Oleidesulfovibrio alaskensis DSM 16109: one gene and its partner. Each later gene encodes a partner of the first gene's protein in a complex. Links are inferred from orthologs where the notes say so. Each region holds a gene or a part of one and is shown on either strand. Other genes may lie near its edges. The genes, in order: trxA and H586_RS0115225.

The links.
Region 2: the proteins of trxA (region 1) and H586_RS0115225 are in contact, whole or in part, in an NMR structure (PDB 2IPA), measured with the Bacillus subtilis proteins. The link is inferred for Oleidesulfovibrio alaskensis DSM 16109 from one-to-one orthologs.

What each region holds. Positions count from the first base shown.
Region 1 is NZ_AXWQ01000004.1:66,492-74,659, reverse strand. The notes cover bases 2,893-5,745. They hold trxA (thioredoxin), read left to right. Parts: upstream 2,893-4,083; coding sequence 4,084-4,407; downstream 4,408-5,745. Other genes in these bases: H586_RS0100360 (outer membrane protein assembly factor BamD), read left to right, coding at 5,323-5,745; trxB (thioredoxin-disulfide reductase), read left to right, coding at 4,407-5,330; tsaD (tRNA (adenosine(37)-N6)-threonylcarbamoyltransferase complex transferase subunit TsaD), read left to right, coding at 2,893-3,932. Also shown: H586_RS0100390 (tetratricopeptide repeat protein), read left to right, coding at 1-399; H586_RS19795 (SPOR domain-containing protein), read left to right, coding at 443-1,708; fbp (class 1 fructose-bisphosphatase), read left to right, coding at 1,734-2,750; more of tsaD, read left to right, coding at 2,829-2,892; more of H586_RS0100360, read left to right, coding at 5,746-6,054; H586_RS19790 (hypothetical protein), read left to right, coding at 6,193-6,984; fusA (elongation factor G), read left to right, coding at 7,036-8,168. UniProt on the Bacillus subtilis protein: Participates in various redox reactions through the reversible oxidation of its active center dithiol to a disulfide and catalyzes dithiol-disulfide exchange reactions.
Region 2 is NZ_KI519494.1:680,802-688,870, forward strand. What follows is about bases 2,197-4,950. They hold H586_RS0115225 (arsenate reductase ArsC), read left to right. Parts: upstream 2,197-3,234; coding sequence 3,235-3,666; downstream 3,667-4,950. Other genes in these bases: H586_RS0115220 (LytR/AlgR family response regulator transcription factor), read right to left, coding at 2,197-3,001; H586_RS20275 (hypothetical protein), read right to left, coding at 3,761-4,477; lepA (translation elongation factor 4), read left to right, coding at 4,867-4,950. In the rest of the region: acs (acetate--CoA ligase), read right to left, coding at 105-2,084; more of H586_RS0115220, read right to left, coding at 2,087-2,196; more of lepA, read left to right, coding at 4,951-6,672; lepB (signal peptidase I), read left to right, coding at 6,759-7,364; H586_RS0115250 (bacteriohemerythrin), read right to left, coding at 7,806-8,069. UniProt on the Bacillus subtilis protein: Catalyzes the reduction of arsenate [As(V)] to arsenite [As(III)]. In vitro, can dephosphorylate para-nitrophenyl phosphate (pNPP).

The DNA of each region.
Region 1 (8,168 bases):
GCCGCAACGGATAATACTCAGATAAGTCCGGCTGCGCCGGAGGCTGTGCCGTCCGGCGGAGTCACATACAAAGCTGACATAATTTCAGAGGCTCAGGCCGACGAGGACGATGACATCCCTGATGAACCGTTGTCGCTGCGCACGCGCTCCATGGCTGAAGTGCTGGCACAGCAGGGGGATATCAAGGGGGCCATGGAAATCCTTGATGAGCTGCTTGCAGGTACGGCAGACAGCGAAGTGCGCCGCGATATCATGGCCAGAAAAGATTCTCTGGCGCTTGCCGGTTCAGCAGGCGCTGTCAAAGAAGAAGGGGCGGAACAGCCCCTGCACTCAAAGCACAAGCTGCTGACCATGCTGGAAACCCTTGCGGAACGCCTAGAGGCCCGCGCTGCCGGCTAAGTCAGGCGCTTTCGTTTTTATCTATTTATATCAGGAGAGTTACGTGATTCGCTTTGGGCGACTCTTTTTATTGGTCATGCTGCTTGCGGCCTTAACCGGTTGCAAACAGGATGCAAAGAATTACTGGAAGGATACCCGTAAGCTGTACCGGACGTATGTAAATACACCCGCTGCGCTGGACACGGATCAGGAACTGGACGTCATGCCTGTGGAATCCAAGATAGCCACGGTTTTCACGGCAATGGACGAGCAGCTGGAGCAGATGCGCCGTGTGCTGGAAAATCAGGACACTTTTCCTTCTGACGAATGGGTTGCCGGTTTTCTGGAGCGTTTCCCGTGGGTGAGCGGTGTCGCCGTGGTTGATGCTGACGGCAATGTGCTGTTGCGCCAGCCCGAGCTTGAGCTGAAGGCATACAATTATGCGCCGTTGCTTGAAAAAGATGAAAATGCCCCTGAACGCGCAATGCGGGGGTATGCCGAAGCCAATCCCGTCGGACCGGAGTTTTATCTGGCCAATCCTGTTTTTTCGGGGCGCGAGGTCAAAGGGTTGCTGGTGGCACACTTTGACATACGCAATCTGCTGGCGTACAGCCCGAGCCCCGGCGACATTGTTCTTGTTTCCCGTGACGCGGTGCTGTGGCCCGGTAAATATGTGTACGACCAGACGCCGCTTGCCGCTGTCGACTGGTCGGCAGCGCTGAAAAGCGATGTGACGGGCGAAGCGGAAGACGAACGCGGACATTTTTTGTGGATAGCCCGCTATCTGGGCGGAGTGCCTCTGGTGTATGCCGCTTCTGTGGATTCTTACCCGGAAGACCCCGCCGCCATGGCGGCGCTTGCCGCATGGTTTGAAACTCGCGAAGCCTTGCGGAACGGGCCTGCGGCAGCACAGACCGAGGTTGATTCTTCTGCCATGGCTGCGCGCGCGCAGACTGTTGCTCCCGCTGCTGAAGACCTGCCGTCGGATGAACTGCCGTCAGGCAGTGTGATGCCGGGGCTGCATGAAGAGCCTGCTCCTGCACCTCCTACGACAGATTATGTTTACTCTGTGCAGATCGGAGCATTTATCAACGGGAACTATGCTGCCGAACGTGTGGCACTGCTTCGTGACGCCGGTTTCGATCCCTGTACGATGAAGCTGTACGATAAAGATGGTCAGCTCTGGAACATCGTGCAGATAGGGGATTACCGTGACTCCGCTGATGCATGGAACAGAGTGCGTGATTTTGTGAAAGCCGGAACCGGCTTTGATTACAATATAGAGATTCTTGATGCCGGTGTTGTCAGCCGACGCAAGCAATGTCCCTAATACGGTGAACTGATAAGGAGACATAATGCGACAGGTTACCGTGACTGAACATCTGCTGCTGCACCAGACTAAATCGCCTGCTGCAACGGGGCAGTTTACAGCACTGCTGTACGATCTGATTCTGGCTGCCAAAATTATATCCAAGAGTGTGAATAAAGCCGGTCTGCTCGACGTGCTTGGCGGCACCGGACAGGTAAACGTGCAGGGTGAACACGTCCAGAAGCTTGATGAATATGCCAACAGAGTGCTCATTCACAGGATGGAACGCACCGGTGTGCTGTGCGCCATGGCTTCTGAAGAAAATGCAGATCTCATCAGAGTGCCCGAACGGTTTGAGGCCGGAGATTACATTCTGATTTTTGATCCCCTTGACGGTTCTTCCAATATTGATGTCAACATCAACGTGGGGACGATTTTTTCCATCCTCAAGCGCAAGCCGGGAGCGTCGGGAAGTAAAGACGTGACCTTGGGCGATGTATTGCAGAGCGGGGTGGAGCAGGTTGCCGCAGGGTATTTCCTGTACGGCCCTTCTACCATGCTGGTGTATTCTTCGGGGCAGGGCGTGCACGGATTTACGCTGGACCCCAGTGTCGGCGAGTTCCTGCTGTCCCATCCCGATATCCGCTACCCCGAGCAGGGCAGAATTTATTCGGTGAACGAATCGTACTGGCACTACTGGGATGAACCCACCCGCGAGGTGGTCAATTATTTCAAAGGGCCGGACAATCCTCTGGGCAAGCCGTATTCGCTGCGCTATGTCGGCTCGTTGGTTGCTGATTTTCACCGCAACCTGTTTTATGGCGGTATCTTTATGTATCCCATGGACTACCGGCTTCCCGAAAAGCCTCAGGGCAAGCTGCGTCTGATGTGCGAAGCTTCGCCGCTGGCTTTTCTGGCTGAGCAGGCAGGAGGTCGTGCCACAGACGGTACAAAGCGCATTCTCGATATCGTACCCGGAGAACTGCATCAGCGGGTGCCGCTCTTTATCGGGTCGGCGGGTGATGTTGATGCAGTGGAAGCAATTTACCGGCGTCACTCCTGAGGTGCCGGAGCAAGGTGATTCAATGGCCGGCTGTCCTGCTTCCGGGGCTGCCGGCTTCATTTCTGTGCGGTGGGGCGTATGCGTTGTTTAGGTATTGAATCAAGCTGTGACGAGACTGCTCTGGCCATAGTGGACGACGGCCGTCTGGTCGATGCTGTGATGTCCACACAGGCGGAACTGCATGCGCTTTTTGGCGGGGTTGTGCCTGAACTGGCCTCGCGCGAGCATTACCGGTTGATTGGGCGCATGTTTGATTCGCTTATGCTCCGGTGCGGACTTGGCGTTCAGGATATTGATGTGATTTCTGTAGCCCGTGGGCCGGGTTTGCTGGGAAGCCTCCTCGTGGGGGTGGGGTTTGCCAAGGGGCTGGCATTGGCCGGAGGCCAGCGGCTGGTAGGTGTCAATCATCTGCATGCTCACCTGCTGGCTGCGGGGCTGGAGCACCGCCTTGTTTTTCCTGCTCTGGGAGTTCTTGTTTCCGGCGGGCACACCCATCTTTACCGGATTGATTCGCCTCGTAATTTCACGCTGGTGGGGCGCACTCTGGATGATGCCGCCGGTGAGGCCTTTGATAAAGTGGCAAAAATGCTCAATCTGCCGTATCCCGGCGGGCGCTTTATTGATGTATTGGGGCATATGGCTGACCCTGATGACAGCATGTTCCCGCGGCCCTACACCGATAATGACAATCTCGATTTCAGCTTCAGCGGCTTGAAGACAGCAGTTTCCACGTGGTTGAAAGCTCACGGTGGCACAGCGCTTGCGGCTCCGCCGGCGGAATCCGAGCTGCAGGCCATGCTGCAGAACAATGTGCTGCCGTCGGGTATGTCTGCAGATATGCCGCTTGTTTGCGCATCATTTAATGCGGCTGTGGCTGATACGTTGTACATTAAAACCCGCAGGGCGTTGCAGCGTCTGGGAGGGCGTGGGCAAATCCGGTCTGTGGTGGTCGCGGGCGGGGTGGCTGCAAACAGCCGTGTGCGTACTTCAATGCAACGTCTTGCCGCCGAAGAAGGCCTGCACTTGCATTTGCCGTCCCCTGCATTATGTACTGACAACGGGGCCATGATTGCCTACACGGGCTGGTTGCTGGCATCCGAAGGGCTTCATCATTCGCTCGAACTGGAAACTATGCCGAGAGGGCGTGTTATTCCGGATGATTACATTCATGATGCCCACTGATTCAAATGCGTCCCCAGGCAGCGTTCCCTTGACAGGTTCCGGTTGCCCTAATATCTCTTGTTGAATTGGCTTGTGACTCCTGACGGGAGTTGCATTTTAGCTATGAAGCGGCAGAAGCAGTCCGCTAAACGTTAATGAAAAGGAGCTTCCCATGGCTGTGCAGGTTACCGATAGCAATTTTGAAGCTGAAGTGATCAAGTCTGAACTCCCCACCCTGATTGATTTCTGGGCACCCTGGTGCGGCCCGTGCCGTGCTATGGGACCGGTCATCGACGAACTGGCAGCCGAATTCGCCGGAAAGGTGAACATCGTCAAGATGAATGTTGACGAAAATCCCGCAACCCCCAGCAAGTACGGCATCCGCGCCATCCCCACCCTTATTCTTTTCAAGGGCGGAGAAGTTGTTGAGCAGATCACCGGCGCAGTGTCCAAGAGCAGCATAAAGGACATGATCACCCAGAAGGCTCTTGGGTAATGAAGCTCTACGATTCCATTGTTATCGGAGGGGGGCCGGCAGGCATGACGGCCGCCCTTTATCTTCTTCGTTCCGGTGTTTCCGTTGCATGGTGCGAAAAGCTGTCACCCGGCGGTCAGATGCTGATGACGGAAGAAATCGAGAATTACCCGGGATTTCCCAAAGGATTGAAAGGGTACGAGCTGGTGGATTTGTTTGCCGCTCACCTCGATGGCTGGTCATTTGATAAATATACTGACGAAGTGGCTGAAATTATTCCCGGAAACGGCGTGCACAGGGTGCGTGTGGGCGATGAGTGGGTTGAAGGAAAGACCCTCATTATCTGCTCCGGTGCCCGTTACAAGCGTCTGGGGCTGCCTAACGAAGAAAGGTTGACCGGTAAGGGGATTTCATACTGCGCGCTGTGTGACGGCAACTTTTTCCGCGGTCAGGAAGTCGGCGTCGTCGGCGGAGGGAACTCCGCGCTCGAAGAGTCGCTGTATCTTTCTAAGCTTGTGAAAAAGCTGCACCTGATCCACCGTCGCGATGATTTCCGCGCTATGAAATGCTATCAGGACAAGGTGTGCATCAAGCCTGATATCGAGGTTGTGCGCAGCACCGTAGTAACTGAGATTCACGGTGAAAATGCTCTCGAAGGCGTTACCTTGCGCAACCTGAAGACCGGTGAAGAACATTTTCTTAAACTTGATGGGCTGTTTGTGTTTATCGGCTTTGAGCCTGTTACCGGATTTTTCCCGGACCAGCTCGGCGTTGATGCGCAGGGGTTCATCATTACGGACGTGGAAATGGCGACGAATGTTCCCGGTATTTTTGCCGCGGGCGATGTGCGTTCCAAGCTGTGCCGTCAGGTGACTACCGCCGTTGGCGACGGTGCCACAGCAGCCAATTCTGCTTTCCTTTATCTGGAACAGCTTGATGCGTAGAACCATTGTACGCTTTATGGTGATGCTGCCGTTGCTGGCAACTCTTTCCGGCTGCGGCATCATTGACTATTTTTTCCTGCCTCCGCCGGAAGACACCGCGCAGGAGCTTTTTGAATCCGGTAATGATGCCATGCGTGAAAAAGATTACGCATCCGCCACCGGCTATTTCAGCAAGTTGAAAGATAACTTCCCCTTCAGTCCGTATGCCATCGAGGCCGAACTGTCGCTGGGGGATGCATACTTTCTGGATGAAGAATATGCCATGGCGGCAGAGGCATATAAGGAATTTGAAACTCTGCATCCGCGGCATAAAGCCATTCCGTATGTGCTTTTTCAGATAGGCAATGCCAACCTGAAAAGTTTTGTGTCCATTGACAGACCGCAGACCAATGTTGCGGAGGCATACGAATACTTCAGCCGTGTGCGTGAGTCTTATCCGGGCAGCGAGTATGCCCAGAAAGCCGGCGAATTGCTGGGAGAGTGCCGCAGGCTTATGGCCGAGCATGAACTCTTCGTGGCGGATTTTTACTGGCGTACCGGAAAATTCCGTTCCGCGGCATCCCGCTATCAGCATGTGGCGCAGGAGTTTCCGGATGTGGAAGACCTGCGGGCGTATGCCGAGGAAAAAGGGAAAATAGCCTATCTGCGTGCCACGGAAGAAAAGGCGCAGCAGGACAGAGACCGGCGCCACGGCTCGTGGAAGCAGTGGTTCGAGTGGTTGTAACAGAACAATATCAAGGCGGCTGAGGCCGCCTTTTTTTATTTCTCCTGCGCGTCTTTGCAGTTGCGGCTGGTTACTGTATAGTCCTTCAGGGGACATTGGTTCTGATTCTGAGAAAAATTCAACTTTCCGGTGTGGTTGATGTCTGACGCCTTTTTTCCTTCGTGGGTTGATGGCCGTATTGTCGCCGATGATGCTTTTGCACAAGCGTATGCCGCAGTATCCGACAGACAACGCGCTTGGCTGAAAACAACCATAGCCCGCCATCAGGCTTTGTATGGTTTTCCGGAATGTGATGCCGGTTCTGCACGCTTTTCATTGCGACAGGGCGGAGCCGTATCGGTGCACAGCCGTCCGGCGGACTGGTGCATTGCAGTGCTGGAAAAAAATTATGCATCGGGACCGCGTCTTCTGGCTGCAACGCTGCCTGCGCTTTTAAGCGGCGTCAGGGCTGTCTGCGTGGTGCGCATCGGTGCGGACGACAGCTGGCCTGCCGCAGTGCTTACCGCCTGTGAACTCGCAGGAATAGAGCTGGTGGCGGATATGACTCCCGATGCTGCCGTGTCTCTGATTCAGGAGGTGCATGCCCGCGGACGGGGCAGGGTGATGCTGCTCGGCAACCATGAACAGGTGGCGTCTGTGGGGCAGATATGTGCGGCGGCGGATATTGCTGCGTGGCGTGAACCGCATATCTCCTGTCTGGCTGCGGACAGCGCGGCCGATAAGGATGTTCTGCGCTGGGCGCATCCCGGCGTCGATGTGGTGGAGGCGACCTCGGCTTCTGCAGCGCGCGCGCTGGTTGCTGCTGCGCAGAAGACGGACATCTGCCGGCACGCAATCGTCCATCTGGGTACAGGGCAGGAAGGGCTGTTCTACTGGCCCCAGCTTTCCCGCGCTTTTTTTACTGAGCAATCTGTTTCTTTCACCGGGTAATGTTCTGTCTCTTTTTCCATCGCATGATTAACAGCAGGTCTGGTACCGAGTATGACAGCCAAATCTCATTCTGATGAGTACATGAAGTCTTTGCGCAATATCGGGGTCATTGCCCATATCGATGCGGGAAAAACTACTCTTACTGAACGTTTTTTGTATTATTCAGACAAGATACACAGAATGGGAGAGGTGCATGACGGCACTGCCACCATGGATTATCTGCCCGAAGAGCAGGAGCGCGGAATCACCATTACGTCAGCTTGTACTACCTGCCGTTGGAAAGATCACGATATTAACATCATAGACACCCCGGGGCATGTCGATTTCACCATTGAGGTGGAACGCTCGTTGCGCGTTCTTGATGGCGCGGTGGGCGTTTTCTGTGCTGTTGGCGGCGTTGAACCGCAGTCGGAGACCGTCTGGCGGCAGTCTCAGCGTTTCAACGTGCCCAAGCTGGCATTTATTAACAAAATGGACAGAGTCGGCGCGGATTTTGAGCGCGTGCTGGGCGATATCCGTTCCAGACTCAAAGCCAACGCCGTGGCAGTGCAGATTCCCGTAGGACAGGGAGAAACGTTTGAGGCCGTCATTGATCTTGTACACATGCGGCGCATCGATTTTGATGCTTCTGATTACGGAAAAACATATTCTTTTTCAGATCTTTCAGAGCAGGAACTGTCGCTTGCAGAATCATGGCGCGAGCGTCTGATCGAGGCGTTGGCAGATTTTGACGACGGGCTTCTTGCGGCGTATCTCTCCGGAGAGGCTGTTTGTGCAGACCAGCTTGAAGCACACCTGCGCACGGCTACGCTGGAGCATGGTCTGGTTCCTGTTTTTGCCGGCTCTGCCCTGCGTAATGTGGGTGTCCAGCCTGTGATGGATGCTGTGTGCAGGTACCTTCCGGGACCTGCTGATGTGCCCGCTCCGGCCGGAGCAACTGAAAACGGAAACATTCAGCTGGCCATTACTCCGGATGCTCCGCTTGCCGCACTGGTTTTTAAGGTCATCATGGAAGGGTCGCGCGCTGTTGCGCTTATACGGCTGTATTCCGGTGTGCTGCACGAAGGGACCGCGTGCTGGAACAGCAGCCGTCAGTGTTTTGAAAAGGCTGCCCAGCTTTTCCGTCTGCATGCGGGGCGCAGAGAGCGTGTGGAACAGGCGCGTGCCGGGGAAATTGTAGGTGT
Region 2 (8,069 bases), on another replicon or contig:
GGCGGGCTTTTCTTATGCGGGTAAAAAAAGGGGTACGGGCGGGTGATATCTGTACGCGGCACAGTGCATGCCTGCGGCGGGTGCGGCGCACGTGCACGCAGGGGTCAGATGTCCGTGCTCAGGGTGGAAAGGTCGCCGGTGGACTGTCCGGTACTTTCGGCGCGCAGCAGGCGTCGCATGATCTTGCCGTTTTTATTTTTCGGCAGGGCGCTGCGGAATTCAACCTCGCGGATGACGGCCACGGGGCCGAGTTCGCGCCGGGCGTGTTCTATGAGGTCCTGATCGGTTTCTCCGGTCATCATCATGGTGGCCACGGGGGGTTGGTCGTCATGCAGCACCACAAATGCTTTGGCCACTTCTCCGCGTATTTCGTCAGGCACGCCCACTACGGCGCATTCTGCCACGGCAGGGTGCGAAGCCAGTGCGGCTTCCAGTTCGGCGGTACCTATGCGGTGCCCCGCTATAAGCATCACATCATCGGCACGTCCTTGTATCCACAGGTAGCCGTCTTCGTCTTTGCGGGCCACGTCGCCGGAAAAATACCAGCCGGGAAAGCGCTCCCAGTACAGCCTGCGATAGGCTTCCGGATCGTTGAAGATGGTGGTCAGCATGGCGGGCCACGGTTTTTTGATGACCAGATATCCGCCTTGTCCGTGCGGTACCGGAGCACCGCTTTCGTCCACCACGTCCACTTCCACCCCCGGCAGCGGGCGTGTGACGGAACCGGGCTTGAGCAGCGATACCGGCAGCGGGGAAATCATGAACATACCCGTTTCTGTCTGCCACCATGTGTCGAGCACGGGGCAGCGGCTGCGGCCGATATGCTTGTGAAACCACGTCCACGCTTCGGGGCTTATGGGTTCGCCCACGGTGCCCAGCAGCCGCAGGGTGCCCAGCGTGTGGCGGTCGGGGTTCTGCCGCCCGAAGCGCATCAGCATGCGTATGAGCGTGGGCACCGTGTACAGCACCGTGACACCCCAGCGCTGTACGACGGACCAGGCCCTGCCGGCTTCGGGGTACAGCGGATGTCCCTCGTAAAGCAGCGTTGTGGTGCCCGCCATGAGCGGCCCGTATACCACGTAGCTGTGTCCGGTGATCCACGCGGGATCGGCCGTGCACCAGAAAATGTCAGTGGGTTTAAGGTCGAACACCCAGTCCAGAGTGCGGTTGACGCCTACCATGTACCCGCCGTGAGCATGTACAATGCCTTTGGGAGCGCCCGTGGTGCCCGATGTGTACAGGATGAACAGCGGGTGAGCGGCATCCAGTGATTCGGTGAATGCTTCATCGGGCTGGTCGCGCACAAAATCGTGGTACCAGACGTCTCTGTCGTCTTTCATGGCGGTTTCCACCAGCACGCGGTGCACCACCACAACTTTTTTCAGCACGGCAGCCGCCGCGCCGGAACATTTGGCCACCGCGGCATCCACGGTGCCTTTCAGCGTTATCACCCTGCCGTTGCGGTAGAACCCGTCTGCGGTGATTATGGCAGCAGGTGTGGCGTCATTAATGCGGTCGCGTAGGCTGCGTGCGGAAAATCCCCCGAAAACAACGGAATGTACCGCGCCGATTTTTGCCGCAGCCAGCATGGCTATGACGGTTTCCGGCAAAGGCGGCATGTGGATGAGCACCCGGTCGCCTTTACCTATGCCCGCGGCCCGCAACGCATTGGCGGCTTTATTCACTTCGCGGTACAGTTCGTAATAGGTAAGCTTGCGTGTGTCTCCGGGTTCGCCTTCCCATATGAGCGCCAGTTTATTTTTGTTTGCGGTTTCTATGTGCCTGTCCAGCGCATTGTAGACAATGTTGCAGCGGGCACCGGCAAACCAGCGGTAGAAGGGAGCTGCGGAATCATCCAGCACGGTATCCCATTTGCGGAACCACGAAAGTTCTTCCGCCGCTTCTTCCCAGAATCCCAGCCAGTCGCTTTCCGCGCGGGCGCGGGCGATGGCCACATCCTGCGGGTTCATGTTCGCCTCTGCCACGATGCGCGGCATGGGCCGGAACACACGTTCTTCGCACAGCAGGGTGTCCAGAGTTCCTGAACCTTCAGGGGCGGTGCATAGCGGTTGTTTGGCGGACATGGTTACAATCCCAGAACCTGTTTGAGTTCGCCGATGCGCCGGCGGCTGATGGGCAGTTCGATCCGTGTGCGGCCTGCGGTGCGCAGCATAAAGCTGGAACCGGGCAGCGAAGCGATTTCCGTGACCATATTCAGATTGACCAGATACTTGCGGTGCACTCTGAAAAAACGGTGCGGTTTGAGTTTGCCTTCAAGAATTTTAAGCCGGTACGAGGTCAGATACTTCTGCTCGGCCGTGTGTACATAGGTATAGTCTTCGTAGGCTTCCACAAAAACTATTTCGTCATAGGGCAGCAGCAGGGTTTTGCCTTCGTAAGTGATGGCCAGTTTTTCTATTTCTACAGGGCGGTAGGTGCTGTTGTAGTCCCATGCCTGTTTCAGCGCATCCAGAAAGCCGTCCTGTTCGTCGTCAGCCAGCGGTACCTGAACTGTTGCATCGTCTTCTGCCGTGGTATCGGTCTGAAGGCCGTGTCCCGCTGTACCGGCGGGTGCGGGCGCGGCTTTTTCGTTCCAGCGGGTTTCCGGGTCGGGCGCCAGCTTGAAGTGGCTGCAGAACTGCCGCAGCCGGGCAATTGTTCTGGAAAAACGCTGCGCCGTACATGGCCAGATGAGGTAGTCGGTGGCATCCAGCTCGAATCCGGCAAAGGCATGGGTTTCGTCGGAAGCAATGAACACCAGTGCCGGACGGTGCCTGCGGCCCATAAGTCGCTGGGCGAATTCCAGCCCCTGCTCCGGCTGCTGCAGGTCTACCCCGCAGAACACCGCACCGTAATGGATGGCGTTCAGCAGTTCCTGCGCCTCGTTTGCACATACCGCTTCGCCCACCACGCGCAGAAAGGGTACCTGCGAAACATGCGCACGCAGGCTGTGCCGGACGGCAGCGTCCGGATGCAGAATGAGCGATGTCAGTCTGGGCATTGATATCCTGACAGAAGAATAGGGTTTTCAAGACTGTACACGGCCTGCCGACTTCTGTGAAGCATAATGGACTGTTTGTGCAGGCAGTCACCTGTCTCGCAGCGGGATGGCGCACAGGGTGCCGGGCCGGTTTTTGTGACATTTGCGCGACATTCGCCCGCCGCCGGGGCTACGTTCTTTTGTTACGGCCTGTCGGGGTGTAAGCTGTACGGCATAACGCAAGGAGGCAGAGCATGCCGATGAAGAAAACCATATTGTTTCTCTGTACGGGCAATTCGTGCCGCAGCCAGATGGCCGAAGGGTGGACCAGAAAGCTGAAAGGCGATGAATTCGAGGTGCGTTCCGCCGGAGTGGAAACTCACGGACTCAATCCGCTGGCGGTGGAGGTCATGGCCGAGGCCGGAGTGGATATTTCCGGCCATCGGTCAAAGCTGGTTTCCGAACTGGATGTGGATACATTCGACTATGTGGTCACTGTCTGCGACCATGCCAGTGAGCACTGTCCGTTTTTTCCTGCCGAAAGCCGCAGAATTCATGCCGGATTTCCGGATCCGCCGGCTCTGGCGCGTACGGCGGCAACGCATGAAGAAGCGCTGGAGCACTACCGCCGGGTGCGCGACGCCATACGTGATTTTGTACAGAGCCTGCCTGCGCCTCTGCTGTAATCCGTGTCCGGAATTCCGGCCGCAGAAGCACGCAGAAAAGCCCCCTTGCGGGGGCTTTTGTTTATTTGCGGGCAAGACGGGGGCGCCGCGGGAGTTACAGCGCGAAAGAGACGGCCACAGGCTCTGCCGCCTGATTGCGGTGTCCGCCGTTGCTGCCGTGGCCCAGACCGTTCATGCGGGATCCGGAGCCGCCGCCGAGGCAGGCCACAAGATTGCTCTCTGCATTGTTCAGCTGTGCGGACTGTGCATTTTTATGCATCATGCCTTTCTGCATGTGTGCGCCTTTGTGCATCATGCCTTTCATGCCTTTCATGCCGCAGCCCTGCGCGCCGCCGGTCAGAAACATGCCGTGCCGCAGAGGCAGGCTGATACCCAGCGCCTTTTCCAGCTTGTCATTCATGTCCATGCGGGCAGTATCCAGAGTGGTACGCAGCCCTGCTATGGCGTCGGCCAGCGGAGCAAACATTTCAGGCGAAGCGTTGGGATTCATACGCAGTGCATCCAGTTCAGCGGAGCGTGCCCACAGTTCACTGCGTACCTTGGCCGTGTCGGCGTAGGTTTTTTTCACAATGGCATCGTACTGCTTCTGCTGTTCTTCCGTCAGCATGAGCCGGTGTGCGCCCATGCCGTGGCCCATCATGTGTCCGCCGGTTTCATGGTTCATATGCCCGGGGGCCTGCTGATGCATCTGATGATTCATAGCGGGTGACTGGGCAGAACCGGTGGTGGTCTGTGCGGCCACGGCGGCACCGGCGGTGCCGAGAGTGAGTACGAGGGCAAAAGCGGTTACGTTGCGGCGAATGGTATTCATGGTGATACTCCTTGATGGTTGCTTAATGTTGGCAGCAATACAGCAATAGGTGTGCCAAATTGTTAATTACATATAATTATTGAATAATATTTTTCGTTGCATCCGGCGCGCATCAATTGTGTACAATTTTTATACACCGAGTAGAAGAAGAGCCCTGTATAAAAACAAGACACTGTCTTTTTTTTATACACCGGCGGCCCGCGGCACGGCGCCGGTGTCATGCGGCAGGGCTTTCCTGAGGGCGGGGGTCGTAGTATTAGACTTTGAAAGGCAAATACCGTATGAATTCCTGTTCAACGCGGGGCGGCCATGTGTGCCGGTGCCGCGTTTATTGAATCTATCACCCAAGTCCACACAGGAGGCGTGCCGCTTCGCGCGGCCACCGACATATGGCTAAACAGTCAAATATCCGCAATTTCAGCATTATCGCTCATATCGATCATGGCAAGTCCACGCTTGCCGACCGTATTCTGGACGTGACCGGTCTGGTGACCGAGCGTGACAAACGTGACCAGTATCTGGACAGAATGGAACTGGAGCGCGAACGCGGCATCACCATTAAGGCGCAGGCGGTGCGCATTCCGTACAAGGCCGCGGACGGCAGGGAATATGTGCTCAACCTGATCGACACTCCCGGCCACGTGGACTTCAGTTATGAAGTTTCACGCTCGCTTGCGGCGTGCGAAGGTGCGCTGCTTGTGGTTGACGCCACACAGGGGGTAGAAGCACAGACGCTGGCCAACGTTTTTCTGGCCCTTGATCATGATCATGAAATCATTCCGGTGCTGAACAAGATTGATCTGCCCAGTTCGGATATTGCCCGTGTAAAGGCCGAAATCGAAGACGGCATCGGGCTGGACGCAGCGGAAGCCGTAGAGGTGAGCGCCAAGACCGGTCTTAATGTGGACAAGGTGCTGGAAGCCATTGTGGAACGTCTGCCCGCGCCCGAGGGTGACTCCGATGCGCCGCTTCAGGCGCTGATTTTTGACTCGTGGTATGATTCGTATCAGGGCGTCGTGGTTATGTTCCGCGTGATGCACGGCACCATCAGAAAGGGTGACAGCATCCAGATGATGGCCACCGGCAAAAAGTACGAAGTGACGCGGCTGGGGGTGTTTTCTCCCGAAGCAAAAGACGTCGACTGCTTTACCGCCGGTGATGTGGGCTTTTTATGCGCTGCCATCAAGGAACTGGGCGACGCCAAAGTGGGCGATACCGTAACCCATTCGTCCAGACCGGCCGCCACGCCGCTGCCCGGATTCAAAGAAGTCAAGCCCATGGTGTTCTGCGGACTGTATCCCACTGATTCCAGCGAATACGAACAGTTGAAGTATGCGCTGGAAAAACTGCAGCTTAACGACGCGGCGTTTTCGTTTGAGGCGGAAACATCGCAGGCGCTGGGTTTCGGGTACCGTTGCGGCTTTCTGGGACTGCTGCATATGGAAATCGTGCAGGAGCGGCTGGAGCGTGAGTTCAATATAGGGCTTATCGCCACGGCTCCTTCTGTCGTCTACAAGGTGCTGACCGTGGACGGCGAGGAAAAATACATAGAAAACCCCGCAGCCCTGCCCGATCCCACCAAAATCGAAGGGCTGTACGAGCCCTATGTGCGGATGGAAATTCACGTGCCCAACGAATTCGTGGGCAACGTATTTAAGCTGTGCGAAGAAAAACGCGGTATCCAGAAGGATATGCGCTACCTTGCGGTCAACCGTGTGATCATCACCTATGAGCTGCCCTTTGCGGAAATCGTGTATGACTTCTTTGACAAGCTGAAGTCGCTTACGCGCGGGTACGCCTCCATGGATTACGAGATCATCGACTACCGCCAGTCAAACCTTGTGAAGCTGGATATGCTGATCAACGGCGACCCCGTTGACGCGCTGGCATGCATTGTTCACAGGGACAAAGCCTATTATCAGGGGCGCGCCATAGCGCTCCGGCTCAAACGTACCATACCCCGCCAGATGTTCGAGGTGGTGGTGCAGGCGGCCATCGGCAACAAGATTATAGCCAGAGAGCGCAACGCCCCCCTGCGCAAGAACGTGACCGCCAAGTGCTACGGCGGTGACATTACCCGTAAAAGAAAACTGCTTGAAAAGCAGAAAGAGGGTAAAAAACGCATGAAGCGCATGGGCAACGTCGAACTGCCGCAGGAGGCCTTTCTTGCCGCGCTGCAGGTGGATGACGAATAGCGGCAGGGCGCCCGGCACAGCAGAAAACGATGCAAAACAAGCACGGCGACTTCTGCGCCGCCGCGCGCATGAGAAAGGAAAAACCCATGTCGGAACCGAGAAAGCATCCCTTTGTGGAATTTCTGGAAGCTATTTCCGTGGCCGTGGTGCTGGCCCTTGTCATACGCACCTTTATTGTGCAGGCCTACACCATCCCTTCAGGCTCCATGCTTGAAACATTGCAGATAGGTGACTACCTGCTGGTGAACAAATTCAGCTACGGTGTGAAGATTCCCTTCACACATGACTATCTGCTGGAGCGTTCCGGCCCGGAACACGGTGATATCATTGTCTTTGAGTTTCCCGACAATCCCGATGTCGATTATATCAAACGTGTCATCGGCGTGCCCGGCGATGTCATAGAAGTGCGTGACAAAGAAGTATACCGCAACGGCCAGCGGCTGGAAGAACCCTATGCCGTGCACGGTGACCCCGGCTACCAGATGCGCCGGGACAACTTCGGCCCTGTGACCGTCCCCGGGGGCAGCTACTTCTGCCTTGGTGACAACCGCGACTTTTCGCAGGATTCGCGCTTCTGGCAGAACACCTTTGTGCGTAAGGAAGCCATCAGAGGCAAGGCGCTGTTCATTTACTGGTCCATGGACGGCTTCACCGACATCCGCTGGGGCCGCATAGGCTCTTTTGTGCATTGACCCCGCCTGCGGGGCGGCTGCCGTACACAGGTTGCAGCCGCCGCAGCCCCGCAGCATATGATATGACAACGCCCCGCCGTCCCGTGTGACGGCGGGGCGTTTCTGCATCTGCCGTACGGCGGTCACGTGGCGGAACACATTGCGGCAGTTGCCGGTTATGCGCCTTACTCCGGCTGCAGCGGCAACGTGCGGCAGGCTCGATTGCACATGCCGCGCGGGGCTGCAATGCCGTAATCTGCGATGTCCGCGTTTTTCAGACTGGCTGTGCACCGCGGGCTGACCGTCCGCTGTTCATGGTGTGCCGTGTGCAAGCGCCCCGCGGGCTGTTCTGTCCTGTTGCGTGCTGCATGAGCGGAAGCAGAGTGCGGCGGCATGAAAAAGCCCCGCCAAAGCGGGGCTGGAAAGGCTGCGGAGTCTGTCATGCGCGTGCGGGGCGGCTGTTCAGCGCACGCCTTTGCGCACCAGATAGCCGCTGTATTTTTTGTCCGTGCCCTTGATATGTCCCGTGAGCCAGTTTTTAAGAAACCGCATGACATCCATGGTCACGGTAACCTTGCCCTGCTGCAGGTCTTTTTCAAAGGCCAGTACATTCTCCACGAACTTGCGGTGTTCCTGTATATGTTCCGCCGTGGCCGGGTAGCCGTGTTTGTGGAAGAGTTTTTCTTCGGTATCGAAATGGTACACGGTATAGTCTTTAAGCCTTCC